4 regions of the Vibrio japonicus genome follow, and region 3 is predicted to be linked to each of the others. Evidence: predicted binding sites of a transcription regulator. Region 3 holds the regulator's gene; each other region holds the start of a gene.
The links. The regulator PurR, encoded in region 3, represses purine synthesis genes. The targets are predictions, from matches to a motif close to TNANGNAAACGTTTNCNTNA.
Positions count from the first base shown of each region.

Region 1: a site for PurR is predicted at 1,728-1,747, ahead of glyA (serine hydroxymethyltransferase). Genes of this name have one in related genera too.
Region 2: a site for PurR is predicted at 5,008-5,027, ahead of NP165_RS12570 (NCS2 family permease). Genes of this name have one in related genera too.
Region 4: a site for PurR is predicted at 2,186-2,205, ahead of pckA (phosphoenolpyruvate carboxykinase (ATP)). Genes of this name have one in related genera too.

Region 1 covers NZ_CP102096.1:704,124-711,843, forward strand. The annotation lists gene vexH (vibriobactin export RND transporter permease subunit VexH) at 1-803, shown strand, start outside; gene NP165_RS03355 (YitT family protein) at 859-1,458, opposite strand; gene glyA (serine hydroxymethyltransferase) at 1,804-3,054, shown strand; gene NP165_RS03365 (hypothetical protein) at 3,189-3,515, opposite strand; gene lipA (lipoyl synthase) at 3,646-4,611, opposite strand; gene lipB (lipoyl(octanoyl) transferase LipB) at 4,629-5,288, opposite strand; gene ybeD (DUF493 family protein YbeD) at 5,467-5,745, opposite strand; gene NP165_RS03385 (serine hydrolase) at 5,950-7,128, opposite strand; gene NP165_RS03390 (septal ring lytic transglycosylase RlpA family protein) at 7,224-7,720, opposite strand, start outside.
Region 2 covers NZ_CP102096.1:2,643,359-2,651,078, reverse strand. The annotation lists gene recG (ATP-dependent DNA helicase RecG) at 1-818, opposite strand, end outside; gene trmH (tRNA (guanosine(18)-2'-O)-methyltransferase TrmH) at 913-1,596, opposite strand; gene spoT (bifunctional GTP diphosphokinase/guanosine-3',5'-bis pyrophosphate 3'-pyrophosphohydrolase) at 1,660-3,786, opposite strand; gene rpoZ (DNA-directed RNA polymerase subunit omega) at 3,825-4,097, opposite strand; gene gmk (guanylate kinase) at 4,174-4,797, opposite strand; purine riboswitch at 5,079-5,178, shown strand; gene NP165_RS12570 (NCS2 family permease) at 5,241-6,611, shown strand; gene NP165_RS12565 (phosphate-starvation-inducible protein PsiE) at 6,746-7,171, shown strand; gene NP165_RS12560 (YicC/YloC family endoribonuclease) at 7,211-7,720, opposite strand, start outside.
Region 3 covers NZ_CP102096.1:1,773,381-1,781,100, reverse strand. The annotation lists gene glgA (glycogen synthase GlgA) at 1-405, shown strand, start outside; gene NP165_RS08420 (alpha/beta fold hydrolase) at 561-1,364, shown strand; gene NP165_RS08415 (putative signal transducing protein) at 1,388-1,696, opposite strand; gene NP165_RS08410 (TVP38/TMEM64 family protein) at 1,696-2,385, opposite strand; gene NP165_RS08405 (TfoX/Sxy family DNA transformation protein) at 2,546-3,139, opposite strand; cyclic di-GMP riboswitch class I at 3,341-3,426, opposite strand; gene purR (HTH-type transcriptional repressor PurR) at 3,568-4,575, opposite strand; gene torD (molecular chaperone TorD) at 4,790-5,440, opposite strand; gene torR (two-component system response regulator TorR) at 5,677-6,405, shown strand; gene elyC (envelope biogenesis factor ElyC) at 6,447-7,244, opposite strand; gene cmoM (tRNA uridine 5-oxyacetic acid(34) methyltransferase CmoM) at 7,358-7,720, shown strand, end outside.
Region 4 covers NZ_CP102096.1:2,669,420-2,677,139, reverse strand. The annotation lists gene NP165_RS12725 (AsmA family protein) at 1-191, opposite strand, end outside; gene pckA (phosphoenolpyruvate carboxykinase (ATP)) at 383-2,011, opposite strand; gene hslO (Hsp33 family molecular chaperone HslO) at 2,348-3,223, opposite strand; gene hslR (ribosome-associated heat shock protein Hsp15) at 3,251-3,637, opposite strand; gene gspC (type II secretion system protein GspC) at 3,859-4,737, shown strand; gene gspD (type II secretion system secretin GspD) at 4,777-6,801, shown strand; gene gspE (type II secretion system ATPase GspE) at 6,807-7,720, shown strand, end outside.

The sequences.
Region 1 (7,720 bases), 1.1 Mb from region 3:
TACGTACGTCCTCTGGGGAGCTAGTCACACTGGACACAGTTACCAAAATTGAAGAGGTGGCGTCGTCGATTCGATTAGCGCACTACAATAAGCAAAAGTCCATCACCATCACGGCGAATTTGGTGGAAGGGTATACGTTGGGTGATGCGTTGGACTTCCTCGATCAAAAAGCGATAGAGCTTCTGCCAGGGGACATTTCAATCAGCTACTCAGGTGAATCGAAAGACTTCAAAGAGAACCAATCGAGCGTGTTGGTGGTGTTTGCACTCGCGTTACTGGTGGCTTATCTTGTTCTTGCTGCTCAGTTTGAGAGTTTTATCAACCCGCTGGTGGTGATGTTCACTGTGCCAATGGGCGTGTTTGGTGGATTCTTAGGACTGTTCTTAATGAATCAAGGGCTCAACGTTTATAGCCAGATAGGGATGATCATGCTGATCGGTATGGTGACCAAAAATGGCATTTTAATCGTAGAGTTTGCCAACCAGTTGCGTGACCGAGGTTTTGAGTTTGAGAAGGCTATTGTTGCTGCATCGGCCCGACGTTTACGTCCGATCATGATGACGGCATTTACGACATTAGCCGGAGCCATTCCTCTGATCATTTCAACCGGAGCAGGCTATGAAAGCCGAGTGGCTGTCGGTACGGTGATTTTCTTCGGTATGGGGTTTGCCAGCTTGGTAACCTTGTTTGTTATTCCCGCGATGTATCGCCTGATTTCCATCAATACTCAGTCACCTGGCCATGTGGAAACAGAGCTAAATAAAGAACTGAGCCATGATGTAAAAACCAGAACATCACATTAATAGCAAAGAGCCCGCTATGAAAAGCGGACTCTTTTGCTTTGACAGTGTCTTATTGTTATCCGTAGGTCACGGTATAACGAGTGGGTTTATGATTCATTGCCAGTACGACATTTAAAAGAATGGCACCTAGAATAGACAAACCTATCACTTGAGGTGAAACGAAGAAGAAAGACGCAACGAGGATACAAACATCAATAATCAATTGGGACTTTCCAACAGAGATGCCGAATTTGTCCTGAATGAATAAACACAGCACATTGAAGCCACCCAAACTCGAACGGTGTCGGAACAAAATGAGCATACCGAGCCCCATTAACAATCCGCCAGCAACCGCGCAGTAGACTTCGTTGACCGTTTCTAATGTAATCACCAAGTAAAGGTGATCGGCAAAGATGGAGACTAATGCGCCGGAAATCGCACTATTAAAAGCAAAGCGCGCTCCAAAACGTTTCCAGGCTAACAAGTAAAATGGGCAATTGGCCAAAAAATAGAGCGTACCGAATGAAGCGGACACAAATTGACTGGCTAACAGAGCAAGTCCTGTTGTACCGCCCGTCAGTAAGTTGGCTGATTGGAGGAAGTACACGCCCTGAGCGACTAAGAAGGTCCCAGTTAGAATTGCAATCCAATCTTCCTTGTGTGAGTGTTTTTCCATCAAATTGAAACTTTTAGAGTAAATAATGGCGCGAATACTATTGAAAAAATAAGGATTTCGGTAGCTTGAGAGCTAAATTTAAGGTAAACCTATGTAATTGTCGTTTTACGGGGTGTAAAGGATAAAATTGACACATCTCAACTGGATGATGTTTGAGATATGCCAATTATGACGCCTCTTGAAAATCATTATGAAAAATCTGCATGAGAAAAGTTAGAATTTTCTCTTTATGACCAAGATCAAATTATGTAGAATGCGCGCCATTAGGTTGATGCAAACGTTTGCGTCAGAATCATAAGTGGATTTTTTGCAACTTTAAGTCTTAATCTGAGTCAGGAGATACAGATGCTAAAGCGTGATATGAACATCGCGGATTACGATGCGGATCTATTCGCAGCTATCCAAGAAGAAACTCTTCGCCAGGAAGAACACATCGAACTAATCGCTTCTGAAAACTACACAAGCCCACGTGTAATGGAAGCTCAAGGTTCTCAGCTAACAAACAAATACGCTGAAGGTTACCCTGGCAAGCGCTACTACGGTGGTTGTGAGTACGTAGATAAAGTGGAATCCCTAGCGATTGAGCGTGCATGTAAACTGTTTGGCTGCGAGTATGCGAACGTTCAGCCACACTCTGGCTCTCAAGCAAACAGCGCTGTTTATATGGCTCTTCTTAACCCAGGCGACACAGTTCTAGGTATGAGCCTAGCGCACGGTGGTCACCTGACTCACGGGTCTCCTGTAAACTTCTCTGGTAAGCACTACAACGTTATCCCTTACGGTATCGATGAAGCAGGACAAATCAACTACGACGAAATGGAAGCGCTAGCGTTTGAGCACAAACCTAAGATGATCATCGGTGGTTTCTCTGCGTACTCTCAAATCGTTGATTGGAAACGCATGCGTGAAATCGCAGACAAAGTTGACGCGTACCTATTCGTCGATATGGCGCACGTTGCTGGTCTTATCGCGGCAGGTGAATACCCAACGCCAGTCCCGCACGCACACGTTGTAACAACAACGACGCACAAAACGCTAGCAGGTCCACGTGGTGGTCTTATCCTGTCTAACGCTGGCGAAGACATGTACAAGAAACTGAACTCAGCAGTTTTCCCTGGCGGTCAAGGTGGTCCTCTAATGCACGTTATCGCTGGTAAAGCAGTAGCGTTCAAAGAAGCGATGGAGCCTGAGTTCAAAGCTTATCAAGGTCGTGTTGTTAAGAATGCGAAAGCGATGGTTGCTCAGTTCCAAGAGCGTGGTTACAAAATCGTGTCTAACAGTACAGAAAACCACTTGTTCCTTGTTGATCTCATCGACAAAGACATCACAGGTAAAGATGCTGATGCGGCACTAGGTGCAGCGAACATCACTGTAAACAAGAACTCAGTACCAAACGACCCTCGTAGCCCGTTTGTTACTTCTGGTATCCGTGTAGGTACTCCAGCAATCACTCGCCGCGGTTTCACAGAAGAAGACGCAAAAGAGCTGGCAAACTGGATGTGTGACGTACTGGATAACATCGGTAACGAAGAAGTTATCGAAGCGACAAAACAGAAAGTTCTGGCTATCTGTAAGCGCCTACCAGTTTACGCATAATCTGACTGATTTGAAAAAGCGCCTTTAGTTACTGTATACAGTGGTTAAGGCGCTTTTTTATTGCCAGAGTAATACCGATAAACAAAAGGGTCGATGCAATAACATCGACCCTTTTTAAATCTACTTAACTGAGGTTACTTTGTAATGCTCAGTAACGTGCCTGATTTACACTTAAACGAGTAGTATTTACGGCTTTCACTGAATTTACCTAGACCTTCACCATCACAGTAGTCGATGTTGATATCTCGCATCGTCTCTAGTGTATCTTCGCTGTCTAGAGCAAACTTAGCGCCGTCAGCACAAGAGATACGTACGCGACCGTCATCGCTGACAGAGTACAAGTTCACTTCGGTGTTACACAGCTCAAAAGAGGCTTCGCGGAAATTGTCTTGCTGCGTGTTTGAAGAGCAACCAGCTGCGAGTGCACTCAGTGCGATAGTAATAATCCCTAGTCTTTTCATTGTTTTCCCAATTATTTTTTAGTGATAGGACTAAGCCTATAGAAGAGTCCGTTCTCATTCAAGAATGGAAATGAAAAAGGCTGACGTTATCAGTCAGCCTTACAGGTATTACTTTGGTTGCATAATGAAATTAACTAATTTCAACGCCTTGTGCTTGAAGATCTGCGTGGTATGAAGAGCGAACAAATGGACCACAGGCAGCGTGCGTAAAGCCAAGTTCAAGTGCAATTTCTTTTAGCTCGTCAAACTCTGATGGTGGAACGTAACGTTCAACCGGCAAGTGGTGACGGCTTGGCGCTAGATATTGACCCAGTGTCAGCATAGTTACGCCGTGTGCACGAAGATCTTTGAGTACTTCGACGATCTCTTCTTTCGTTTCACCAAGACCCATCATCAGACCCGATTTAGTTGGGACATTTGGGTGCTGTTCTTTGAACTTTCTTAGTAGCTCAAGTGACCACTTATAGTTTGCACCAGGGCGTGCTTTACGGTACAGGCGAGGTGCTGTTTCAAGGTTGTGGTTGAAGACATCTGGCGGATTGTCTTTCATTAGATCCAGAGCTACGTCCATACGACCGCGGAAATCAGGAACTAGGGTTTCAATCTTGATGTTCGGGTTAAGCGCTCGAATTTCGCGGTTACAGTCAGCAAAGTGCTGAGCACCACCGTCACGCAGGTCATCACGGTCTACAGAAGTAATAACCACATATTTCAGTTTCATATCTGCAATGGTTTTTGCAAGCTTCTGCGGCTCTTCTGCTTCTGGAGGAAGCGGGCGGCCGTGGGCTACATCACAGAAAGGGCAACGACGTGTACAGATAGCACCAAGGATCATAAAGGTAGCTGTGCCGTGGTTAAAACATTCTGCCAAGTTAGGGCAAGATGCTTCCTCACACACTGAGTGAAGATTGTTTTTACGCATTGCAGACTTAATGTCTTGAATGCGTTGGCTGTCAGCAGGCAGCTTGATCTTCATCCATTCTGGTTTGCGCAGGATTTCTTTTTGCTCAGTTGGCATGTTCTTTACAGGAATCAATGCCATCTTATCGGCGTCGCGGTATTTAACGCCTTTTTCCATTTGGATTGGTTTACTCATGCTTCTCTTTACTTCTCTTACTGTGTGTCGCGTAGGGGCGCTTCTGTGTTGAATTCCACTTGCTCGTAACCAAGCAAAGTAACAAGTTCGTCGACGAGAGTCTTTTCCACTTGTTCAAGATCTGTTGGTCCACCTAGTTGGCTTACCTGAACCATTTCCATTCCTGCATAGCCACATGGATTGATGCGTAGAAATGGGGTTAAATCCATATTTACGTTTAAAGCCAAACCATGGAAAGAGCAGCCTTTACGGATTCTAAGTCCTAAAGAGCAGATCTTTTTACCATCAACATAAACGCCAGGCGCATCTGGTCGTGCTGCTGACTCTATATTGAAATTCTTTAGTGTGTTGATAACGAGATTCTCGATATGAGTAACGAGGTCTCGGACACCCAACTTCTTACGACGTAAATTGATCAGGAAATAAGCAACCAACTGGCCCGGGCCATGATAAGTCACTTGGCCGCCACGGTCACTTTGTACCACGGGAATATCTCCCGTATTCAGGAGGTGCTCTGCTTTACCTGCTTGTCCCTGAGTGAATACCGGGTTGTGCTCGACAAGCCAAACCTCATCTAGGGTGTCCTCAGTACGGTTATCTGTGAAATCATGCATTGCTTGCCAAATTGGCTCGTAATCTTGTCTTCCTAGATATCTCACAACAAGCTGGTTTTGCATTCCTGATCCTACCGTCAGTTAATAAAGTTTTGGGATTATAAACTGGTTCGAGTTTTTCAACTATATACCAGTAACACATTTTTAACCCCAGCAAAACTGAAGGTTTATTATCTGGTTGATATTTAAAAAGAAAGCAGCCCTAGCTGCTTTCAAAATAAATTGAATTAATCAAATAATATTATAGAACCATGCGAACAATGTCGATATCACCCAGTTCTTTATACAATGTTTCAACTTGTACAATAGACGTTGCGGTGATGTTGATTGATACCGAGTGGTAATTGCCCTTTGCGCTTGGTTTAATCGCTGGGCTGTAATCACCTGGAGCATGGCGTTGAATAACTTCAAGTACCTTTTCTGGTAGCTCTGGTTTTGCATGGCCCATTACTTTGAAAGTAAAAGAACATGGAAACTCTAGCAGGTCTTTCAGTTTTGCATCTGAGTTAATAGTCAGCATAGGAAACTCCAAGTTGGAAAGTCGGTTTAGCAGCGCGAAATAGTACTGCTAATAACGTTAAATCTCAAGTTATCCAAACCTATCGGTTAGGAAGCAAAAAAGCCGCAGTCAGCGGCTTTTAACGAAATCCTAGGTAAGTATATGATTAGCTTGATTGGATGAATCTTAATCAATTACCAAGGGTAGATACGATAGTCGTCTGGGTTACAAAAAGCTTTTAACAAGCATGACAATGTAATCCCACAGACGGCTGAACAGGCTACCTTGTTCTACGTCTTCAAGAGCAAGAAGTGGGTATTCTGCTACATCTGAGTCTTCAAGTTGATAGTATAGTTTACCAACGACATCACCTTTCATAATTGGGGCTTTGAGCTCTTTTTCAAGTACAAAGCTTGCTTTTAGGTTCTGTGCTTGGCCACGAGGAAGTGTTACATACGTATCTTGGTCAAGACCCAGTGCTACCGTGTCTTTGTCGCCCATCCAGACTTTTTCTTCTACGAATGTTTCACCTGCCTTGTGTGGTGCAACTGTTTCAAAGAAACGGAAACCATAGCTAAGAAGTTTTTTGCTTTCAGATTTACGAGCGTTCTGGTTTTGCGTTCCCATCACGACCGCAACGAGGCGCATCTTGCCTTCAGTCGCAGAGCTGACCAAGCTGTAACCTGCGTTATTCGTGTGACCAGTTTTGATGCCGTCAACGTTCATGCTCTTGTCCCATAGCAGGCCGTTGCGGTTATATTGAGTTATACCATTGTAAGAGTATTTCTTCTCAGCGTAGATACGGTACTCGTCTGGAACGTCACGGATAAGTGCGCTACCCAGAAGTGCCATATCGTAAGGCGTCGAATACAGATTTGGGTTATCTAGGCCATGAACGTTCGCAAAATTCGTGTTTTTCATGCCGATGGTGTCAGCCCAAGCATTCATCAGGTCAACGAAAGCATCTTCAGAGCCAGCAATATGCTCAGCCATCGCAACACATGCATCGTTACCGGATTGGACGATGATGCCACGGTTTAGATCTTTCACTTTTACCGTTGTGCCGACTTCGATGAACATTTTTGAAGAATCTGGGAAGTTTTTCGCCCATGCATTCTTGCTGATGGTGACGTCATCCTCCTCAGAGATATTGCCACGCGCGAGTTCTTGACCAATGACATAGCTGGTCATCATTTTGGTTAAGCTTGCAGGAGAAAGTTGAGTGTTCATTTCTTTCTCAGCAAGAACTTTTCCTGAATGGTAATCCATCAGGACATAGCCCTTAGCTGCAATAGTTGGTGCATCTGGCACAACAATAGGTGTTGCGAAAGTCGGTGATGCGAATGTTGCGGAAAGTGCAATAGAAGACGCAATAACGGAATTAATGAGCGTTGTTTTTTTCATATTGAATTCAAGTTTATTTCTAACTGTCCATATCTTAACAGAATCAACTTTCTAAGCCACTTTCAGTTCAATGGCTTGGATGAGTAATTCTATAACTATAATGATTTAACAAAGGCACTCGAATAGCCGAGTGACTTGACGTGTTCCAGAGCTTTTTGAGTAAGCATATAGTCAGTAAATGGGCCTAGAAAAATTCGGTGTAGGTTGCCCTTTGAGTCGACATAGCTCTCAACTTTGATTTTTTGACCCAAGTCTTTTGCTAAAGTTCTCGATCTTTCTTCATGTTTTGATGACGCGACTTGAACAACATACTTTGGCAGCGCTTTCTGCTTACGTGGATCGGTAGGTTGATCGATGCTGATTACTTTGATCGATACCTTTGCAGTGCCCGTACGAAGCATATCGAGCTTGGCTGCCGCTGCATAGCTTAAATCAATAATTCGACCTTTGTGAAACGGACCACGGTCATTGACTCTTACAATCACTTTTTTCCCATTGCTAAGGTTGGTGACTTCGACGTAGCTTGGAAGTGGAAGCGTTTTGTGTGCAGCAGACATGGAGTACATGTCATACACCTCACCGTTAGAAGTCA
Region 2 (7,720 bases), 870 kb from region 3:
CTCTGTGCATTGGTAGGGGAAAAGGGCAGTTGGTCGAGCAATTGTTGTTTGAGTTTATTGCTGTCTGGTAAAGGTAACGCAGCGTCTTTTTGGCCCTTACTACGCACGGAGAGCATCGATAAGTTTTGCGCGAGGAGCTCTTCCATGATTAAACGGATTTGAGCTGGGTGTTGACCTTCATCGAACTGTTCAAGGTTGATATTCGGTGGTGGTCTATGGATAGTATGCAGCGCCTGTGCGAGCGTAATTTGATGGTTATAGAGGCCTGAGGGTAGTAACTCTTGCACCGCAGCCTTATCGAGTAGCGCTAACGCTTGGTCGGTTAAGTTGCGTAGGGTTATTTGGCGTAGCCCTTCGGTTGTTGGGTAAACCGGGGTAAGTGTTTCTTCAACATCGACTTTTTGGTTCGGTGCGTAGAATTTGTAATCTGGATGGACGATCTCCAGCCCGTAACCCCCCCGTTTTATCTCCCCGTAAGCGTGCACGGTTTTACCTTCGGCGAAGTTGTTTTTCATCGCCGCTGTGAAGTTAAAAAAGCGCAGTGTAATTGTGCCGTTCCCGTCACTTAACTTGACCGCCAACATTTTACGTTTACCGAATATGGTGTCTGCGCTCATCACTTTGCCTTGTACGGCAGCCCATAAACCAGCATGCAGCTTGATGATTGGGTATATACGAGTACGGTCTTCGTAGCGAAGGGGGAGATGGAATAGTAGATCTTGAACGGAAACAAGCCCAACTTTTTCGAGCTTCTCTGCGACTTTGGCACCAACGCCAGAGAGAGAAGTAAGCGGAATCGCTGATAAAAGCTGGGACATAACGTAACTCGTCTATCATTTAAAGATTTGGAGATAGTTAACCACCCAGCTGTGTATTTGTACAGGAAAAATAGCGTATGAGCAGATGTGCTCGCTATTTTTTCTGCATCTCCTTCCACCAGGTTTCGTCGGCAACAATCTGGCCTTCGTCATCTAACGGTGGGTATGGCAAGCCTTTGCGTTTCGCGACTTTTGCCAGTACCGGATGTCCACGCTCAAACAGCGTGCGGTGAATAACCTCCTCGGGCAGGGAGCTGTTTTCTTTATCATACATGCCTGCAGCATCGCGTTGACGCTGCGCTTCATAAAGAATCACAGCACTGGCAACGGAAACGTTAAGCGACTGTACCATGCCAATCATTGGGATAATGATGTCCTGATCAGCGAGTCGCTTTGCTTGCTCGGACGCGCCAACTTTTTCGCTACCGAGAATGATCGCGGTAGGTTTAGTGTAATCAATCTCGCGAAAGTCGACAGCGGTGTCTGACAAGTTGGTCACCAATACTTGCATGCCTTGTGCTTTGAGTTCTTTCACTGCATCGGCAATTGAGTCGTGGGTTTCCACTTCCACCCAGTTACGTGCGCCCGCAGATGTGTGGCTCAGTGTGCGCATTTCGTGAGGCCAAACGGCATGGACTTTGTGCAAGCCAGTAGCATCAGCGGTGCGGATAACTGCTGAGACGTTATTTGGCTTGTGGACTTCTTCCAGACACAGAGTGAGGTCGGTCTGTCGAGATTTCAGGACTTCTTGAATTCGTTGGTAGCGTTCTATGTTCATAGTTCAAAAATAAACGCCCTTGAAATGGTGTATTTCAAGGGCGATTGAAGTTAATTCTAAGCGTTAGTTTTTGCGTCGACGGACTTTAAGCGTTTGTGGCATCGCTTTAATCTTACGCATGATTCCAGCCAGATGAACACGGTCTTTGGTCGTTAACAATACGGTGACTGTGTATAGGCGACCATCACGTTCTTCGGTCGACAAGCCATGAATATTAGAGCCTGTCTTGGAAATCACATTGGTCAGTTCGGCCAGTGCGCCTTGACGGTTCTGTACATCGACTCGTAGCTCTGCGATAAACTCTTGGTCGTACTCTTCTGACCATTCCACTGCCATGTATTTATCTGGTTCTTTCTGGTAACCACGTACGTTTGGACACGTCTCGCGGTGTACCACCAGTCCTCGACCGGGAGAAACGTGGGCAATAATATGGTCGTCAGGAATTGGGTGACAACAGTTCGCAAAGGTTAACAGCAACCCTTCAGCACCACGAATCGGTAGTTTCTTCTTCGGTTTGCCGTCTGCGTTGGTGACTTCGGTCAACTCGTCTGCATCGCCCAATAAGCGACGTGCAATCACGATGCTCATTCGCTCACCAAGACCGATAGCGGCGAGTAAGTCTTCCAGAGTCGCGACTTTGAGCTCTGCCAATACGTGGTTGATATTTTCTTCACTGATATCAGTGATCGAAAGCTCACCCAGCGCGTGGTTAAGCAGGCGTCGGCCTAGAGTGATTGACTCTTCACGGCGCATGGTTTTAAGAACTTGTCGGATCTTAGTACGCGCGCGTGATGTCACTACATAGTTGAGCCAGGCGGCGTTTGGTCTTGCGCCCGGAGCACTGATGATTTCAATCGTCTGACCATTTTTTAGCGACTTGCTAAGAGGGTAAGGATTTCTATCAACACGAGCGCCAACACAGGTATTACCTACGTCAGTATGAACGGCATACGCGAAGTCTACCGCAGTCGCGCCAACTGGCATTTCCACAATGCGGCCTTTTGGCGTGAAGACGTAAATTTCATCCGGGAAAAGGTCAGACTTAACGTTTTCGATAAACTCAAACGAGTTACCCGCACTTTGTTGTAGCTCAAGCAGGCTTTGCATCCAACGCTGGGCTTTTACTTGCGCAGTGGTACCAGTGCGTTCGCTATTGCCTTTACCTTTATATGACCAGTGCGCAGCGACACCTTTGTCTGCCATTTGGTCCATGTCTTCCGTACGAATTTGTACTTCGACCGGCACACCGTGAGGGCCGACCATAGAGGTATGCAGCGATTGATAGCCGTTTGCTTTTGGTACTGCGATGTAATCTTTCATGCGGCCTGGACGCGGCTTGTACAAGCTATGCACTTGGCCAAGTACGCGGTAGCATGTGTCTGCCTCTTCCACCACCACACGAAACGCGTAGATGTCCATGATGGTGTGAAAACGCTGTTCTTTGGTTTTCATCTTATTGTAGATGGAGAACAGGTTCTTCTCGCGTCCGACGACACGGGCTTTAAGACCAACTTCTTCTAGACGCCCTTCAATCTCACTATGGATGCGTAGAATCATCTCTTTGCGGTTACCGCGTGCGGCTTTTACTACTTCTTTGAGTACGCGATAACGATTCGGATACAAGGCTTCAAAACCAAGCTCTTCTAGCTCTGTCTTGATATTGTGTATGCCTAATCGGTGGGCAAGTGGAGAGTAAATTTCGAGCGTTTCACGGGCGATGCGACGTTTTTTATCGGGGCGTAGAGCACCCAGAGTACGCATGTTGTGAGTGCGGTCAGCCAGTTTGATCAGAATGACGCGAATGTCTTGCACCATGGCAAGTACCATTTTGCGAAAGTTCTCAGCCTGGGCTTCCTTGCGATCTCGAAACTTAAGTTTATCCAGTTTGGACACGCCATCAACGAGTTCAGCTACTGTTGTACCAAACTGAGTTTCTAGCTCTTCTTTGGTGACGTCACAGTCTTCGATAACATCGTGAAGGAGTGCGGCCTGCAGAGTTTCAATATCAAGACGCATTTCGGCCAAGATACGAGAGACGGCAACAGGGTGGATGATATAAGGTTCCCCGCTGGAACGGGTCTGCCCTTCATGGGCATTTTTCGCTACCACATAAGATTGACGCAGAGCCTCAATTTGAGGCTCTGTTAGGTATTCTTGGGCAACGTCTTTGAGACTATCGAATAGATACAAATTTTAGGCCCGGAAGATAGTTGTTACGAAGAGTCAGATTAACGAGTGTGAGCAATGCTGCTTACTGCTGCTAATTCTGCTGCTTCTTGCTCTTGTTGCTCTTGACGCTCACGAGCATCTAGGATTTCTTTCGTGATAAGACCTTCTTCGATCTCGCGTAGAGCGATAACCGTCTGCTTATCGTTCTCTTCTGGCACTAGTGAATCTTTACCGCCAGTTTGCATTTGACGAGCGCGGCGAGCCGCAATGAGAACTAGGTCGAAACGGTTGCCAACTTTTTCAACAGCGTCTTGAACAGTTACGCGTGCCATGAGGACTCCAAATTAGTTAACTAAAATTTTGTATGACGAGAAATTATACAGCGTGAGTATTCCTAGTGTCTAGGACTTACTCAGCCAATAACGCATCAAGCATGCCTTTATATTTAGCAGCTTGTTTATCTTGCTTCAATCTTTCTGCACGAAGGATGGCTTTAAAATCTATCAATGCAGTATCGAAATCATCGTTGATGATCACGTAGTCGTATTCGTTGTAGTGAGAAATCTCTGATTTTGCTTCAGCCATACGCTTAGCGATAACGGCTTCACTATCTTGACCTCGTGTATTCAGACGACGCTCTAACTCGCCGTTTGAAGGAGGCAAAATGAAGAGACTTTTTGCTAATGGCATTTGCTCACGAATCTGACGTGCACCTTGCCAGTCGATATCTAGAAATACGTCGATACCTTTATCTAGGTTTTCTTCGATCCAAATGCGAGAAGTGCCGTAGTAGTTACCGAAAACTTCAGCGTATTCAAGGAATGCACCTTGCTCGATTAAATCTTCAAATTGTTCCTTTTGAACAAAGTGGTAGTGAACACCATCTTCTTCACCAGGACGCATGCCACGTGTGGTATGTGATACAGACACTTTCATTGCGTAAGTAGGGTTTGTTTCCAGCATGGCTGAAATCAAGCTCGATTTTCCCGCGCCGCTTGGTGCAGATACGATATAAAGAGTGCCTTTGCCCATAGGTACAATTCCACGTTTAGATTCGATGTGTCGAAAAGAGAATTCGACATATTTAAAGATAGCACTGACCGTGTCGAATCACCGAATTGGTGAAATTTAGGCCAGAAAAATGGAGGCGAAGAGTATCATAAACAGGCAGTTTATAACAACAAGTTCCCACATAAGTGGGATGTTCAGAGTTATCCTTATTGTTAGAATGAGAGTCCCGAACTTGGCAAACGTTTGCTTTTGTCGAGCTTTTCATCAGAAAGGCGTTGAGTTTTTATTCCAGATCTTTACAATCCGCGCAAACGATTAAATGCTGTATATCCCTAGTGTTATGGACTAGAAGTTTCTACCGCCGAGCCTATCTTGGTGACTACAGTTTTTAGTGACGCCTAGCTCTATTGAGCACTCACAGCATTTGCTCTACATTGCCATTTACCCACGATAAAGGTTTCGCTGTGAGTTTCGACACCACACTCAAAGCCCAGAATAGCTCTGGCATACTCGAATCAGTCTTTAAAATTTCTGAACGCCGAACAACGATTAGCACGGAATTATATGCAGGTTTTATTACCTTCCTTGCGATGAGTTATATCTTGGCTGTCAACCCTGCAATTTTGGGTGGCATTCCTGGTATGGACAAAGGTGCGGTGTTCACGGCGACCGCGTTGGCTGCGGCGGCTGCGACATTAATTATGGGTATTTGGGGCAATTATCCAGTAATGCTGGCACCAGGTATGAGTATGAATGGCTTCTTTAAAGGCATGCTGCTCAGTGGCTCGGTCGCTTTAGTTTGGCACGAAGCGCTATTTGGCATTTTCTTGTCGGGTGTGCTATATCTGATTTTGTCGATGACTAACATCCGTAAAGCGATGATTGAATCGATCCCCGAAGACTTAAAGCTCGCCATTACGGTTTCACTCGGCCTGTTTATTGCCTTCTTGGGATTAAAGAATGCTGGAATTATTGTCTCGAACCCAATTGTTTTGGTCAGTATGGGCAACATTGCTGATCCTAAAGTTGTTATCGCTTACATCAGTATCTTTATCGCCTTGGGATGTATGATCCGTGACATCAAGTTAGCCACGTTTATCTCATTTATTTCAGCTATTTTGCTGACCGTTCTGGCCGATGTGTTTCTGGGCACGAACAATGCGCCGATTCCAGAGCAAATCATTTCCGCGCCGCCAAGTTTGTCGGGCAGTTTTGGTGCGGTGTTTAACTTCTCTGGGTTAACCGCAGATAAAATGTTTGATTTGCTGTTTATCGTGATTATCTTCCTGATTGTCGATTTCTTTGACGGATTGAGCACGATTGTCGGGGTAGGGCGTGATGCAGGTATCATCGACAAAGATGGCAAAGTACCCAATGCGCGTTCAGCACTGGTTGCGGATGCGGGTGGCACGGTCATTGGCTCTGTGTTGGGGACTACATCAATCACTGCATTTTCTGAATCAGGTATTGCGTCTTCTCAAGGAGCAAAAACAGGTTTGGCAGCGGTTGTGGTTGCTGGATTGTTCTTGGTATCTCTATTCTTATATCCGCTATTCTCTATGTTTTCAGCTGCGATGGTCGCACCGGCGATGGTCGTAGTCGGTATCTACATGATTGGTCGTTTAGGTGATATTCAATGGGAACAAAAAGAGTCCCGCATTGCCGCCTTCTTTACCATTATGTTCACCGTGTTGAGTTTTTCTCCGGCCAACGGCATGGCGATGGGTTTTATTAGCTACGCGTTCTCAATGGTTGTGGCGGGTAAGGGGAAAGAGGTGCACCCAGTGATTTACGCGCTGTGTGCGTTGTTCCTCAGCTATTTGATACTGTTATAAAAACGCGGCGCGATAGTGTTATCGGTCTCTATGTTTTTGCCAAATAAAATGGCTCTGCTTTTGTAGAGCCATTTTTTATTCATTGAGCCATGGTAGTATTGATTCCAATATCACAAAGATTGTGGAATAAGGAAATGCCATCTCAGTTACCTCCCTCGTTTAGTCGCCCTTTTTTAAAAATTTACCATGTATTAGAAGCACTATTATTGATTGCGATTACGCTCGCCACCGTGTTTGCCATGGTGGAAGAGTTCATGCATATGTATGAGCAGAAGAAGGTATTGCTGACCGATATTCTGTTGATGTTTATCTACCTTGAAGTGTTGGCAATGGTTCAGCAGTTTGTCGTCAATGGTAAGATCCCGGTTCGATACCCGATTTACATCGCGATGATGGCGATCGCCCGTTATATAACGCTAGGGATGAAAGAGTTGGATGCGGTGCCAGTGGTTTGGCTGTCGGTTGCGGCATTTATTCTCGCGGCGGCTACCTTGTTGATCCGCGCTGGGCATCATTATTGGCCTTACGTAGACCGAACGACACAAGAAAAAGATGAATAAAAAGAAGCCCTGCGATTGCAGGGCTTCATCTTTTAAAGGTTATTCAATGTTCTGGATCTGCTCACGCATTTGTTCTATCAGAACTTTAAGCTCTACACCAGACGCCGTGATGTCAGTGCTGATGGATTTTGATGCCAGCGTGTTCGATTCGCGATTGAACTCTTGCATCATAAAGTCTAAACGACGGCCAACAGCACCGCCTTTTTTCAGGATATTGTTGGTTTCTTTTACATGAGAATCTAAGCGGTCCAGCTCTTCAGCGACATCAGACTTTTGAGCAAGAAGAATCAGCTCTTGTTCTACGCGTGATGGATCTAGCTCCACTTTCGCTTCTTCGAACTTAGTGAAAAGACGTTCACGTTGCCACTCAATAATTTCAGGCATTCGAGCGCGTACTTTCGTCACTTCGTCTGAAATCGCAGTTAGGCGCTGTTCAATAAGTGCTTTCATGTTTTCGCCTTCGCGACCACGTGCTTCAATGAATTCACTTAATGCTTCGTCAAAACCTGCCAGCAACTCTTTATTCACTGTATCCATGTTTTGCTCTGG
Region 3 (7,720 bases):
GAAGCGCTGCATCCGGATAATTTTAAGTTTATTGAAGCTTACGATAACGGTTTAGCGCATTTGGTTGAGGCTGGATCAGATTTCTTCCTTATGCCATCGGAATTTGAGCCGTGTGGTTTAAATCAGATCTACAGCATGGCTTACGGCACGTTACCCATTGTTCGTGGGGTCGGTGGACTCAAAGACAGTGTGAACGATTACGATGAACATCCGGATGTCGCGACTGGGTTTGTCTTCATGGAGCCCGAACCGATGGACTTACTACTGACACTTCAGCGTTCTTTGCTGCTTTATGCACAACAACCTGAAGAATTCAGACGTGTTCAGCTCCATGCAATGCAACAAAACTTCTGTTGGAACAAAGCGGCTACGGAATATGTTTCGCTCTACCGCCAGGCAATTTAAGACCAGAAAAATAGAGTAAAGGCGTCAATTGACGCCTTTTTTCGTTATGAGACGGGATAAAGGGCAAGAATTGATATAAGCTGAATTTCAACGAGTCGACTTTGTGGTAGTCTTCTTGTCCTTCAATCAATCAGTTACACCATCAAATCGACGTTATGAGTTCTACACTGCTTTTTCACAAAACTTATCTGCACCCGACAAGTAAAGAATGGGTTGTGTTTGTGCATGGGGCAGGTGGAAGTTCTTCAATTTGGTTTAAGCAGATTAAAGCCTACAAGCAACACTTCAATCTACTTTTGTTGGATCTGAGAGGGCATGGGAAATCCAACCAATTGCTCAAAGAGTTGATTTCAAGTCGCTATACATTCAAAGAGGTGACCCAAGATATTCTTAAAGTCTTGGACCATCTTAAGATTTCATCTGCGCATTTTGTTGGCATGTCTTTAGGAACCATTATTGTCAGAAACGTCGCGGAGCTAGCCTCGGAGCGCGTTAAGTCAATGGTGCTAGGCGGCGCTGTAACGCGATTTAACATGCGTTCACAGTTTTTGGTACGTGTGGGTGACCTTTGTAAGCACATCGTGCCATACATGTGGCTGTACAGCTTATTCGCGTACATTGTCATGCCACAACGCGCTCAAAAAGAGTCGCGCCACCTGTTTATCCGAGAAGCCAAAAAACTGTGTCAGAATGAATTTAAACGTTGGTACATTCTCACCACTGAAGTGAATCCTCTCATGCGCTATTTCAAAGAGCGAGAGTTGCCTATCCCAACGCTTTACCTGATGGGGGAGTTAGACTACATGTTTATCAAACCCGTGAAAGAGATGGTGGCCGTGCACAATCGCAGCCAACTGTTGGAGATCCCAAATTGTGGCCATGTGTGCAACGTGGAGCGAGCGGATGAATTTAATCAGCACTCTATCGATTTCATAAAACAGCAAATTAGATCGGCGTAGCTTACTTATTATTCATTTACCCATTAAATGGGTGAGACGGCACCGCAATTCCAGCAGACACCGAACTGAGCTTCATTCCTTTCACCGCAACCATTGCATACCCAAGCATTCCCAATCGTAGGTGTTTGGTATTGTAAGATGACTTCTTGAGCTATACCCAATTGATGCTTATCTAAAAGCCAAACATAGGGTTCGCTGTGTTCACCAAAGGGGATTTCCCCCTGTAGTCCAAAAATACCTTCACCTCTTACCTCGCATTCAACACCATGAGATTTAAGAAGTTCGCAAACAATGTGAGCTTCAGGTGGGGTATTTGCGGTGAACACTTTCATTAAGACTGACCATTGTAGGAATGCGGGGATTTAAGTTTGGCCATTAGCCACTTCACAATAATAGGAAATAAACCCAGCAATGCAAAAGAGGCCAAAACAGAAGGAGAAACGATTCCCGACAGTGTGTCGATTTGAGCGAGTTGTGTTCCGGCGTTTAGGTAAACCGCCGTTCCAGGTAACATTCCAAGTTGGCTGACCAGATAGTAGCGGCTGACTGATATTGGCGTCAGACCCATAAGCAAGTTGATCAGGAAAAAAGGAAACACTGGAATGAGTCGCAGCGAGAAGAGATAGAACGCGCCATCACGCTCAACACCTTGATTAATCGCTTGGAGCTTGTTACCAAATTTGCTTTGAACCCACTCTCGAAGCAAAAAGCGGCTGCTCAAAAACGCCAAGGTTGCGCCAATGGTGCTGGCAAATGACACTAGGAATAAACTCACCCAAAAGCCGAAAAGTGCAGCGCCTAATAGGGTAACGACGGCGGCACCGGGTATTGAGAATGCTGTAATTGCCACATAAGCGAGAAAGTAAACCAACGCTGCCAGTGCAAAGTTTGCATTGATAAAATCGTCTAACGCAATTTGCTGGGCTTTGGCATTGTCGAGTGTCAGATACTGGCCGAAATTTGTCGCTAAGAAAATGATCAGGCCAAGCAGTATTAAGCCAAGGATCCACTTTTTATTCATTACCAAGTCCTACTTCATTGCTTACTTTGCTAATTATTCATGTCGTCTTGACTTAAACGACATGAAAGTGACATATCTGATAAGAACGCCTAAGTGGATAAAAAATTCCCTTAAAAAAACAAAGTCAGCACAGGGCTGACTTTTCTATATCTAATGAGGCTTACTTTCCCAGCATACTCAGCAGTTCTTGCCTGCGGCTTTGGGGGATAACCGACCAATGCGTTCCATTTATAGCGCCTTCTAAAGCCCATAACAGTTCCACATTGAGCTCGGACGTCTGTGTCGATTGAATTGCTCTAAAAGCCTCAACCGAACCTGCGTTTTTCAACGACTCGACATCACTGATGCCGGCTTTTTTCAACATGCGCTCTGTTGCAAGGCGCAAATTAGGCAAGTCTTTTAATCGAGTTGGCTTTGCTTCTGCTTGAATCTGTTTATCTTGCTTCGCTGCTTCAAGTGCGTCTTGGGCCATAGCTAAAGTGCGTTGCTCATCATTGGACCAATCCTCTGTCAATGCAAAATATTTGGTCACTACGGGGAAGCCACGCTTTTTATAAACATATGGGTCAAGCCCGATTTCTTTGCATCGTTTTGCAAGTTCGTCATCGGCCCTTATATGAAGTTTGTCGTTTACTACAAGTGCAAACATAGTGTCATCGGCAAATATGCCGAAACCACCAAACATTGAGCGGGAGTGAATTTTCCCCAGTCGCTCAAATAGCCTCATAGAGTCTTTAAGTATTGGTTTATCCATGCTGTGTTTTCTCGGTGTATATGTATACGCCACCAATTCAGGTCCGAGAGAGTAGCAAAATATTGCATACATTATGTCAGTAAGGCGTCATACAAGTGCATATTCCACTAAGTTTTGTGAAACGCCAACGGAACGCTGCTTCTGAGGAAGAGCCGACATCTTGTGGATGAAGAATCCATTGTATTGCATTTGCATTTTGCCATCGGCAACCCCGCTACCATACATATACATACTTAGGCCGGTGGCTTTGCGTCCTATCTTTTCAGAGTAGTTTGCCCTGTGCGTGGCTCTAATCGAACTTTCAGAGGATAAATAAAAATCGTTCAAATTATCATGGGGAGATGAGCTAAATGTGATCTTAGTTCCGAGGTGATTAGGTAGTTGTGCATTTAACCACCATCAATCAAAGGGTTAAATGCACAAAAAGGTTATTTATTCAGATTTTGCACGGTGCATCGTTCAACGATTTCTGGATGCATTTCAAAAACGCGTTTTTCGTGTTCTTTGTCTTTGATGCGCTCTAACAGAATTTCGAAAGCATTTTTACCTACACGGCGCTTTGGTTGGTGTACGGTGGTTAACGGAGGAGAGAAATATTCAGCCAGTTCTATGTTGTCGTAACCAATAACAGACATGTCTTCGGGAATACGGATCCCTTTTTGCTGCAGTCTGCTCATTAGGCCAAGTGCCATCGTATCGTTGAAACAAAACACTGCCGTAGGTTTTTTGTCCATTGCTGCGATTTTATCCGCTGCCAGTACTGCGGTATCACATTCGAAGTTACCTTCCAGTATCCAATCTTCTTCAACGTTGAGATTCGCTTCACTCATTGCGCGTCGATAACCAGCAATACGCTCTTGGCACGCTAACTTTTCAAAATGTCCACTTAGGCACGCAATATCCGTGTGACCGTGGTCGATCAAGTATTTCGTTGCTAGGTAGCCACCTTCTTCTGAATTATCGATGATCTTGTCAGCCTGAGAGCTTTCCGGACCCCAATCCATGATGACTTTTGGAATATCTTTGTGACGCTCAAGCATTTCGCTGAGTTCTTCAGTAAGATCAGAACACATAACAAGAATGCCATCGACGCGTTTTTCAGCCAGCATGCGGATGTAGTCACGTTGCTTTTCGTAGATGCCGCCCGTATTACACAGGATCAGCGTGTAGCCTTGACGGTAACAATAGCTTTCAACGCCATCGATCACTTCTGAGAAGAATAAGTTTGTTGACTGAGTCACCAGCATGCCAATGGTACGAGTCGTGTTGCATTTTAAGCTACGAGCAACCGCACTAGGCGCGTAATTAAGCTCTTTGACTGCTTCCATTACTTTTTCTTGAGTAGCTTCAGCAACAAAGCGTGTTTTATTAATTACATGTGAAACCGTTGTTGTTGACACACCGGCTAAGCGGGCAACGTCTTTAATAGTGGCCATAAAGTTCTGTCCTGTCGATTACTGCCACAGAAGTATATTCAAGTTTAGAATAATTTGGCAGAAAGTATCAGAAACACAAAAACCGCTTTGTTAGCGGTTTGTATTCATTTCGATCATTGTTATCGTTTGCGGACACAATTTTAGACTGCAAACCTTTTAAGAGCAAATAAAAGGTTTGCGTATCAGGGAGAAACCTACAAAAACAGAATCGCCTTTATTCTTTACCTTGTAGGTAGCGGCAATCTAATTCTAGGAAGGAAACAAGTAATTGTACGATAGACGCGTAGAAGCCAAATTTATCCAAAGACTGGCACTTTTGGGAAAACTGAGGTGTCCAGCTTAATAGATGCTGGTGGATAAGCTGTGCTTGCTCGGTTAGGGCGTTATCTAATTCATGCTCTTTCTCTAACTTGTTGGAAAGTATGATTAAGTTGCCTAAAAAGTCCAATTCAATTGCGATGTGATCAGCAGGTTCATTCAGGCTCTTGTCCACTTCAATATCGTAGGAGCGCATTAAATCTTCCATCTCTTTTGCTGGCTTATCGTTCAAAAGACCGGATTTTCCAATGTAAATAGAGGCATAAGGAAGTGCGGAATCTCTGTCTGATTTTAAAAAGAGATCGCAAAAGTCAGCAGCAAGCTCTAGCTGTGCGTCTTCTCTGTCTAAAAGACGATTTAGGGAATCCACGACTTTTGTAACAGCAGGTTTCAGCGACTCATTTTCGCCAAGTCCTGACAGGAAAGAACGAATTTCTACTGAATGATATTGCTCCAGACTCTCTTGCGTTAACTCTCTTGCCAAAAGGCTAGACAGCCACCAGTAGATTTCCGCGCGTTTTTCATTGAATGCTTTGATTTCTTGCATTAGCTGAGACTCCTAAGATAACTGCCAGGTAGTCTACATAATAAAAATGAACAGCGGTAATGGTGATTATGTCGATTTAAGTCTAAATATTAAGGATAGTAAACAGGTAAGCGGGTTTTGTTTTGAATCAATAAAAAACCATCTTTCGTAAATTTAAAGTGACAAATACTAGAAATGTTACTAGTTATGAATAGAATACAGATCAATATGAAGACCAAAGCAAATAAGTGGTGTAAATGAGTTATCACGTACTAGTTGTAGAAGATGACGCAGTCACTCGCAGCAAGCTCGTTGGGTATTTTCAGAATGAAGGTTACCAGGTGAGTGAGGCCCAAAGCGGTGAGGAAATGCGCGAATCGCTACAAAATAATGCCATAGAAAATAATGCGATAGATTTGGTGATGCTAGATATCAATCTCCCAGGTGAAGATGGCTTGATGCTCACTCGTGAACTTCGCAGTAAATCAGACATTGGGATTATCCTGGTAACAGGACGCACGGATAGCATCGATAAAATTGTTGGTTTGGAAATGGGAGCCGATGATTACGTCACGAAGCCGTTTGAGCTTAGAGAACTTTTGGTTCGCGTAAAAAACCTATTGTGGCGAATTTCCAATACGCGCAATGCTTCAGGCTCTACGGTTCAAACTAAGCAAGATGAGCATGTGGTTCGTTTCGGTGAGTGGACTTTCGACATACAGCGACGCGCGTTAAGTCATGCCGGTGAGCCAGTCAAATTGACTAAAGCGGAGTATGAATTGCTGGTTGCTTTGTCTTCACACCCTAAGCAGGTGTTAAGCCGAGAACGTATTTTAAACATGATCAGCCACCGGGTGGACGCGCCTAACGATCGCACAATCGATGTTTTGATTCGCCGCATGCGCGCTAAGATGGAGTTTGATCCTAAGAATCCACAAATCTTTGTTACGGTTCACGGTGAAGGGTACATGTTCGCCGGAGACTAAAACTCAATAAAAAAATACCGAGGCTTTCACCTCGGTATTTTTTATCCTTCGTTTTCCGTCGCTAAAGGCTTTTCTGGGGTAGATACCCAATCACGAAGTGATTGCCAGATACGGCCAAGTGTTTCATGCCAGTAGCGCTCAGTTTGCTCTAAGTACTTGGCTTTAGGTGTGTACTTCTCCCAAGCCTGAGTGACATTTTGAAACGCGAGATAGTTTGTTGGTGCTGGGTAAGGATCTAACCCAGCAGCGTGAAACTCATTAAGAGCTCGCTCCATATGACTCGCTGACGTCACCAATACGAGCTTTTTATAGCTAACAAATGCGGCGGCTTGGCGAGCTTCTTCCCAAGTGTCTTTTGCTGTTTCGAGAAGAATAATGTCCGATTTAGCGACCCCCAGTTCTAACGCAACCTGACCCATCATACGAGCATTGCTAACTTCTGCCCCCCCAGCGTAGCCGGAGAGAATGAGTTTTGCCCCCGGATATAGGCGCATAACACGAATCCCCTCGGCCAAGCGCATTAGCCCTGCGCGGCTTAGCTGTGAAGTTGGAGGCATTTCATCATCGACAACGTGGCCGCTACCAAGCACCATCACGTAATCTATCGATTCGTCCACAGGGAAAAACGCGGTGTATTGACGTTCAAGTGGCATCAGGAGTCTTGAAGAGACGGGCTGAAAGGCGATGAGAAAAATACCGATGAACGAAAACAGGACAACAAAACAGCCGGTCTTTTGATTCCTAGTGAACATGATTAACATTAATCCGACAATGCCGATGATCAGCATTGCAGGTAATGGCATAAGGAGTGAAGAGACCACTTTTTTCAGCTCAAACATACTAAATAGTCCGAAAAAACATCAGTTGATTATTTTTTAAGAGAAACCCTCTTTATTCCTGCTTTTCTTGTGACAGAATAGCAGCACGATTCGACATAATACCTTAAGCTGCTGTGACTGAAGACCGCAATTTCGACGATATTGCCCACAAATTTGTAAAAAACATATATGGCTCTGACAAAGGCGAGATACGGCAAGTCATTGTTTGGGAAGATTTAGAGCAATTATTAGACATGACGGGTGGGTCAGAGCAATCACTGAGCGTGCTAGACGCAGGTGGTGGTTTAGCACAAATGTCACAAAAGCTTGCCAAGCTCGGACACCATATCTCGTTATGTGATCTATCTTCGGAAATGTTGCAGCTAGCAGAACAGGATATTGAAAAAAACGGTTTGCTTGAGCAGTATCGCCTGATTCACGCGCCTGTCCAAGATATCGAACGGCATCTGAGTGAACAGGTCGATGTCGTGATGTTC
Region 4 (7,720 bases), 900 kb from region 3:
TCAAGATCTAGTTGATAAGGGGGAGAGTACAGGGCTTTTCGCGCTACTACTGAATAAGGCGTGAGATGCTGAAACGCAAAGTTAATGATGTTTGCAGAGTAGCGAGTTTGAAGTAGGGCATACAGAGAAATGGCGAACAGGCTCAGCAAACAAATGAGGAATATTGTGCTCAGTAGCAAGATTCTCTTCAAAATTACGACCTTCCCTTACACCCATTCACTATCCTAATCACGGCTAGACATGCCTCAATGAAGCCTTTTTCAACGAAATGAAAAAGAGGCGTCCAGTACGGAACAATGACTAGCTTGAAACATTTTGGAGTTCGAGGCAACAAAAAGCCCCTAGAAATAGGGGCTTAGAATTTTATTTGAAGACAAGGTCACTAATCTAGCTGTGGGCCAGCTGCAATAAGTGATTTACCTTCTTCATTATCGGTGTACTTCTCGAAGTTGTTGATGAAAAGCCCAGCTAGATCTTTAGCTTTGCTTTCCCACTGTAGTGGATCAACATACGTGTCACGTGGGTCAAGGATGGTTGGGTCAACATCGTGCAGCGCAGTTGGTACTTCCAAGTTAAAGATTGGAATGTGCTTAGTTTCTGCATGCTCGATAGAGCCATCTAGGATCGCATCAATAATGCCACGAGTATCCTGAATCGAGATACGTTTGCCACTGCCGTTCCAACCTGTGTTCACTAGGTATGCTTCTGCACCTGCTGCTTCCATACGCTTAACGAGAACTTCCGCGTACTTCGTTGGGTGTAGAGTTAGGAATGCTGCGCCGAAACATGCAGAGAATGTTGGTGTTGGCTCAGTGATGCCACGCTCAGTACCAGCTAGTTTTGCTGTAAAACCAGATAGGAAGTGATACTTAGTTTGCTCTGGTGTTAATTTTGAAACCGGAGGTAGCACACCAAATGCGTCAGCGGATAGGAAGATAACTTTCTTCGCATGGCCGCCTTTCGATACAGGCTTCACGATGTTTTCGATGTGTTCAATTGGGTAAGAAACGCGAGTGTTTTCTGTTTTCGAACCGTCATCAAAGTCGATAGTGCCATCTGAAAGAACCGTTACGTTTTCTAGAAGGGCATCACGGCGGATAGCGTTGTAGATATCCGGTTCCGCTTCTTTCGATAGTTTGATGGTTTTCGCGTAACAACCGCCCTCGAAGTTAAATACGCCGTCATCGTCCCAACCGTGTTCATCATCACCAATCAGTTCACGTTTTGGATCAGTAGAAAGGGTTGTTTTACCCGTACCAGACAAGCCGAAGAAAATGGCTACGTCGCCTTCTTTACCCATGTTTGCGCTACAGTGCATTGATGCGATGCCTTGTAGAGGAAGGAAGTAGTTCATCATAGCAAACATACCTTTCTTCATCTCACCACCGTACCACGTACCACCGATAAGCTGTGTGCGCTCGGTTAGGTTAAATACAGTAAAGTTTTCTGAGTTCAGGCCTTGTTCTTGCCAGTTTTTGTTCGTGCATTTCGCGCCGTTCATGACTACAAAGTCTGGCTCGAACGTTTCTAGCTCTTCTTCTGAAGGGCGGATAAACATGTTTTTCACGAAGTGTGCTTGCCAAGCGACTTCTGTAATTACACGAATGCTTAGGCGAGTATCTGGGTTGGCACCACAGTATCCATCAACAACGAATACACGTTTACCAGAAAGCTGGTTTGTTACCTGTTCTTTTAGGTCATTCCAGATTTCTTGTGAGATTGGTTTATTGTCATTTTTTACTGCGTCAGATGTCCACCACATGTGTTCTTCAGTGGTTGCATCCTTAACGATGTATTTATCTTTTGGTGAGCGGCCAGTAAAAATACCAGTGTCAACGGCAACAGCGCCGAGTTCAGTGACAACACCTTTTTCATAGCCTTCTAAGTCAGCACGAGTCTCTTCTTCAAATAACAGCTCATAACTAGGGTTGCGAACAACCTCTTTTACGTTATGCAGTCCGTGCTTAGTCAGGTCAATTGTTGCAGCCTTTGTATGTTCCATAACGGTCATCGGTGCTCCTTGTCGGAATAATTTGTAGGGATTTTGTAAGAATTTTTTAATTTTTATACGCTCACCATGCTAGCAATGGGCCTAAGTAAAAACAGGGATATAGCTCAAAAAATATCCTTGTTTAGACTGGGGTTTTAAGCGACGCATCACATATTGGCAGGGATAGTTTATCGCGCACGCAAAGCTTTGCGCTAGACCAAAATCGTTAATATTCGACTAAAATTAACCAGTTGCTTAATTACAGGAAAGCTAGGAATGACGGGGTGTTGATCACAAAAAGGCCAGCATTGGCTGGCCTTTTGAAGGGTAAATTACGTGCTTGGTAAAAAATATAAATTAATGCAGCGTTTTATTACCTGTTATTGACTGTTCAAACAGTTCAGACACCTCTGCTTCGTCGAACGTGTAGCTCGTGCCGCAGTAATCACAATGTAAAGAAATGGTGCCAATCTCTGTCAGAATGTCATTAACTTCTGCTCTATCGATAGTAATGATTGCTGCTCCACTGCGCTCTCGAGAACAGCCACAGTGGAACTCAACAGGTTGAGGTTCAAAGATGCGCACTTTCTCTTGGTTGTATAAGCGGTAAAGCAGTTCATTGGCACCCAAAGAAAACAGTTCTTCGTCTTTCACTGTATTGGTTAGCTGCTCAAGGTGCTCAAAATCTTCTGGAGCGCCAGTGCCATCAGGCATAACCTGAATTAACATGCCAGCAGCGTGTGCGATACCTTCATGTTCACCAGTGCGAATCCAAAGGCGTGTTTTAAGCTGCTCTGAATTAGCAAAATAACCTTCAATAATGTCAGTGAGATTGTCGCCTTCTAGGCCAACAATACCCTGATAGCGCTCACCTTGTTTTGGATCGATAGTGATTACAAGATGGCCTTTGCCCATCATGTCATGGATAGTTGCATCGTCAGCAATTTCGCCTTCCCAGCGGGCGACACCACGAACCTTTTGGTTGTTATCACCGTTAATGACAACCAGTGATACAGGGCCATCACCTTGTAGTTGCAGCGTGATAGAGCCTTCGAACTTTAGTGTTGCTGTAAGAAGTGTCGTTGAAACTAATAGCTCACCGAGTAGCTTTTGAAGTGCCGCAGGGTATTCCTTGCTAGTAATAATACGTTGGTATACTTCATCCAATTGCACCAACTCGCCACGTACTGAGAGGTCTTCAAAAAGGTAGCGGTTTAATACGTTGTTTGCCATGGAGTTAATTCCTCGTACGTATGGTACTTATTGATGTTTAAATTTGATGATGTCGCGGCGCTGTTTTTTGTCAGGGCGACGATCAGGGCTAGGGCTATGCGCATGAAGTTTGCGTTGTGCGGCGTTTTCTTCGCGCTTTGCAATGCTCTCAGCCGTTTCTTCATACAGAGTCTGAGCTTCAGGAGCGCCTCGTCGTTGATCTGAAATCTTTTCAATAACAACGGTTTTCTCTTCGTGACCTTGGCGAAGAGTAATGACTGCACCAAGCTCAACTGCCTTACTAGGCTTGCTGCGTTGGCCATTATAGTGGACTTTGCCGCCATCGACCATGTTTCGCGCAATAGAGCGCGTTTTGTAAAAGCGTGCCGCCCAAAGCCATTTATCGAGCCTGACTGCTTCTGTTTGGGAACCCATTGTTGGAACGGACCTCTAACGATAATAAATTATTTGGTGATATCAGCTGTAACAATGGTGATGTGATGTGCATTTTTCAAGCGGGATTATCAAAATTAGCATTTGGACCTTTGGGTATAGGGAGTTAAGTGTTTAGCTTGTTAGGGATTTTGGTACAATAGTTGGCTACACTTTTATTAATGGGCACCATCAGATTTGGGCGCAAACGAGAAGGACACTCAGTGAAGCATCAAAGCGCAAGCGCACTGTACAGATTGAGCGAATCTATCCAAGATGTACAGATTCAGCAGCGCCTAAGTAAGATTGTAGTGATTGTTTTATTAGTAGTCAGTGCTTGGATCTTAGGTCGATTGATCTGGCAACCTTTCACATCTGAATCCATTACTCAGTGGCAACCTAAACCCTCCAACAATCGGTCAAGCAATGTAGGTTCTTCAGTCAATCTGACTGAGCTGCAAAACGGTCAGCTTTTTGGTCAATACCAAGAGCAGCGTAAAGTTGTTGAAAAGCCCAAAGTTCAAGATGCTCCCAAAAGTCAGCTTAATGTTGTATTGGTGGGAGTCGTCACAAGCACAAATCCAGATAAGAATCTGGCTGTTATCGCCAATCGTGGTAAGCAGGTGACTTATGGGATCGGTGAAGTTATCGAAGGCACCAGAGCTAAGCTATATCAAGTGCAACAGGATCGCGTAATAGTGGATAACTCAGGCCGCAATGAAACCGTGATGCTTGAAGGGCTGAAATACGAAAGATCAGAGCCTCGTCAAGTGGCTGAGCCCCCTCCGGTTTCACAGGATAAGCTAGAGCAGATCCGAGATGAGATTCGTCAAGATACAAAACAAGTGTTCCAGTATGTGCGCATGTCGATGGTAAAAAATGGTAATGACATCGTCGGCTATCGTTTGTCTCCAGGTAAGGATCCTGCCTTATTTAAAGCAGTAGGATTGGAATCTGGTGATATTGCCACTCAAATTAATGGATTGGATTTAAAAGATTCAGCAGTTATGGGAGAGATATTCAAAAATTTATCTGAGCTGACTGAATTAACTCTAACGGTCGAGCGCGATGGCCAGCCGTACGAGATATATATTGAATTATAGGTAGCGGCTTTTGGCCACTATCGCCACGAGGAGTAAAACGTGAATCATTGGCTTAAGAAAAGCGCGTGGCTTTTAGCAGGAAGCTTATTAACTTCGCCAAGTATAATGGCGGCTAATGAATACAGTGCCAGTTTCAAAGGTACGGATATTCAAGAGTTTATCAACATTGTTGGTCGCAACTTAGAAAAGACCATCATCGTTGATCCGTCTGTTCGCGGTAAAGTGGATGTACGTAGTTACGACATGCTAACCGAAGAACAATACTACAGTTTCTTCTTAAATGTGCTCGAAGTGTACGGATACGCCGTCATTGAAATGGAAAACGGCGTGATTAAGGTCGTTAAATCCAAAGATGCCAAAACCTCCGCTATCCCTGTTGTGGGTGATGGAAAAGTTCAAGGTGATGAGGTTGTCACTCGCGTTGTCGCTGTACGCAATGTGTCTGTGCGCGAACTCTCCCCGCTGCTTCGCCAGCTAAATGACAACGCTGGTGCGGGTAACGTAGTCCATTATGATCCAGCCAACATCATTCTTATTACAGGCCGAGCTGCCGTTGTAAACCGTTTAGCTGACATTATTAAACGCGTGGATCAGGCGGGTGATAAATCGATAGAAGTGGTTGAACTTGATAACGCGTCTGCCGCTGAAATGGTGAGAATTGTAGAAGCGTTAAGTAAGACTGATGTGAAGAATACTCCTGGATTCTTACAGCCTAAGCTGGTGGCTGATGAGCGCACCAACTCAATCCTGATTTCTGGCGATCCTCAAGTACGTCAGCGCCTTCGTAAACTGATCAAGCAACTTGATGTTGAAATGGCGTCAAAAGGTAACAATCGCGTGGTTTATCTAAAATACGCGAATGCTGAAGAACTTGTTGATGTGTTAAAAGGCGTATCAGATAACCTGCAGGCGGAAAAGTCGTCTGGTGGTCAAACGAATGGCTCTACCAAGCGTGGTGAGGTGATGATCGCAGCGCACCCAGATACCAATGCACTGGTTTTAACTGCACCGCCAGATATTATGATCGCTCTGCAAGACGTGATTGCCCAGCTGGATATTCGTCGCGCTCAGGTGCTGATTGAAGCGTTGATCGTAGAAATGGCTGAAGGCGATGGGATCAATCTAGGTGTGCAATGGGGCTCTTTAGACACGGGTGCCGTTATCCAATATGGCAATACAGGCGCGCCGATCGGCCAAGTCATGGTAGGTCTGGAAGAGGCTAAGGATACTGAAACAACAAAAGCTGTATATGATTCTGATGGCAATTTCTTGCGCAACGAAACGACCAGTGAGAAAGGCGATTATTCTACTCTTGCTTCGGCCCTTGCAGGTGTTAACGGCGCCGCAGTGAGCTTGGTGATGGGCGACTGGACGGCACTGCTGAGCGCGGTCGCGACAGACTCTAACTCCAACATTCTCTCCTCCCCAAGTATTACTGTCATGGACAACGGTGAAGCGTCATTCATTGTGGGTGAAGAAGTGCCTGTCATTACTGGTTCCACTGCGGGTTCAAACAACGATAACCCGTTCCAGACGGTCGATCGTAAAGAAGTTGGTATTAAGCTTAAAGTTGTCCCTCAAATTAACGAAGGTAACTCGGTTCAGTTAAATATTGAGCAGGAAGTCTCCAATGTGTTGGGTGCAAATGGCGCGGTCGATGTTCGATTTGCCAAACGCCAGCTGAACACGTCAGTGATGGTGGAAGACGGTCAAATGATTGTTCTAGGCGGCTTGATTGATGAACGCGCACTAGAGAGCGAATCGAAGGTACCATTATTGGGCGACATTCCAGTCCTCGGTCATCTATTCAAATCAACCAGCACGCAAGTGGAAAAGAAAAACCTGATGGTGTTCATCAAGCCAACGATTATTCGTGATGGCGTGACAGCCGATGGCATTACTCAGCGCAAATACAACTTTATTCGTGCAGAACAGCTCTACAAAGCTGATCAAGGTCTGAAGCTGATGAGTGACAGCCATATCCCAGTGTTGCCTAAGTATGGTGAAGAGATTCGTCATCCAGCGGAAATTCAAGCCTTCTTAGACCAAATAGGTACGCAGTAATGTCTATGGATGCCGCAGTATTGTTTCGTCGATTGCCGTTTGGGTTTGCTAACCGCTTTAATTTGGTTCTAGAGCCCAAAGAAAATGGTGTTGTGCTCTATTATGTAGAACCACTTTCGGTGAGCGCATTACTCGAAGTTCAGAGAACGATTGGGACTGATTTTTCACTGGTAGAAATTAATAAAGAAGAGTTTGAGCAGAAGCTAACCATCGCTTATCAGCGTGACTCATCAGAAGCTCGGCAGCTGATGGAAGATCTTGGTGCAGACAGTGATGATTTCTTCTCTCTAGCGGAAGATTTACCTCAAAGTGAAGATTTACTGGAATCGGAAGACGACGCACCTATCATCAAGCTAATCAACGCTATGCTAGGTGAAGCAATCAAAGAAGGGGCATCCGATATTCATATCGAAACCTTTGAAAAGAAACTGATGATTCGCTTCCGTGTTGATGGGGTGCTTAGGGATGTCCTCTCACCTAGCCGTAAGCTGGCTCCATTACTTGTATCGCGCGTTAAAGTTATGGCGAGGCTCGATATTGCCGAGAAGCGTGTTCCACAAGATGGCCGAATATCGCTGCGTATTGGCGGTCGCGCAGTGGATGTGCGTGTTTCGACGATGCCATCTTCTCACGGCGAACGTGTAGTAATGCGTCTTCTGGATAAAAACGCGACGCGCCTAGATCTTCATAGTTTGGGTATGACGAAGGTAAATCACGATAACTTCCAAACCATGATTGGTCGTCCGCATGGCATCATTTTGGTGACAGGTCCAACAGGGTCGGGTAAGTCCACGACGCTTTATGCTGGTTTACAAGAATTAAACAGCAATGAGCGCAACATACTAACGGTAGAGGACCCGATTGAATTTGATATCGATGGTATCGGTCAAACGCAGGTTAACCCTAAAGTTGATATGAC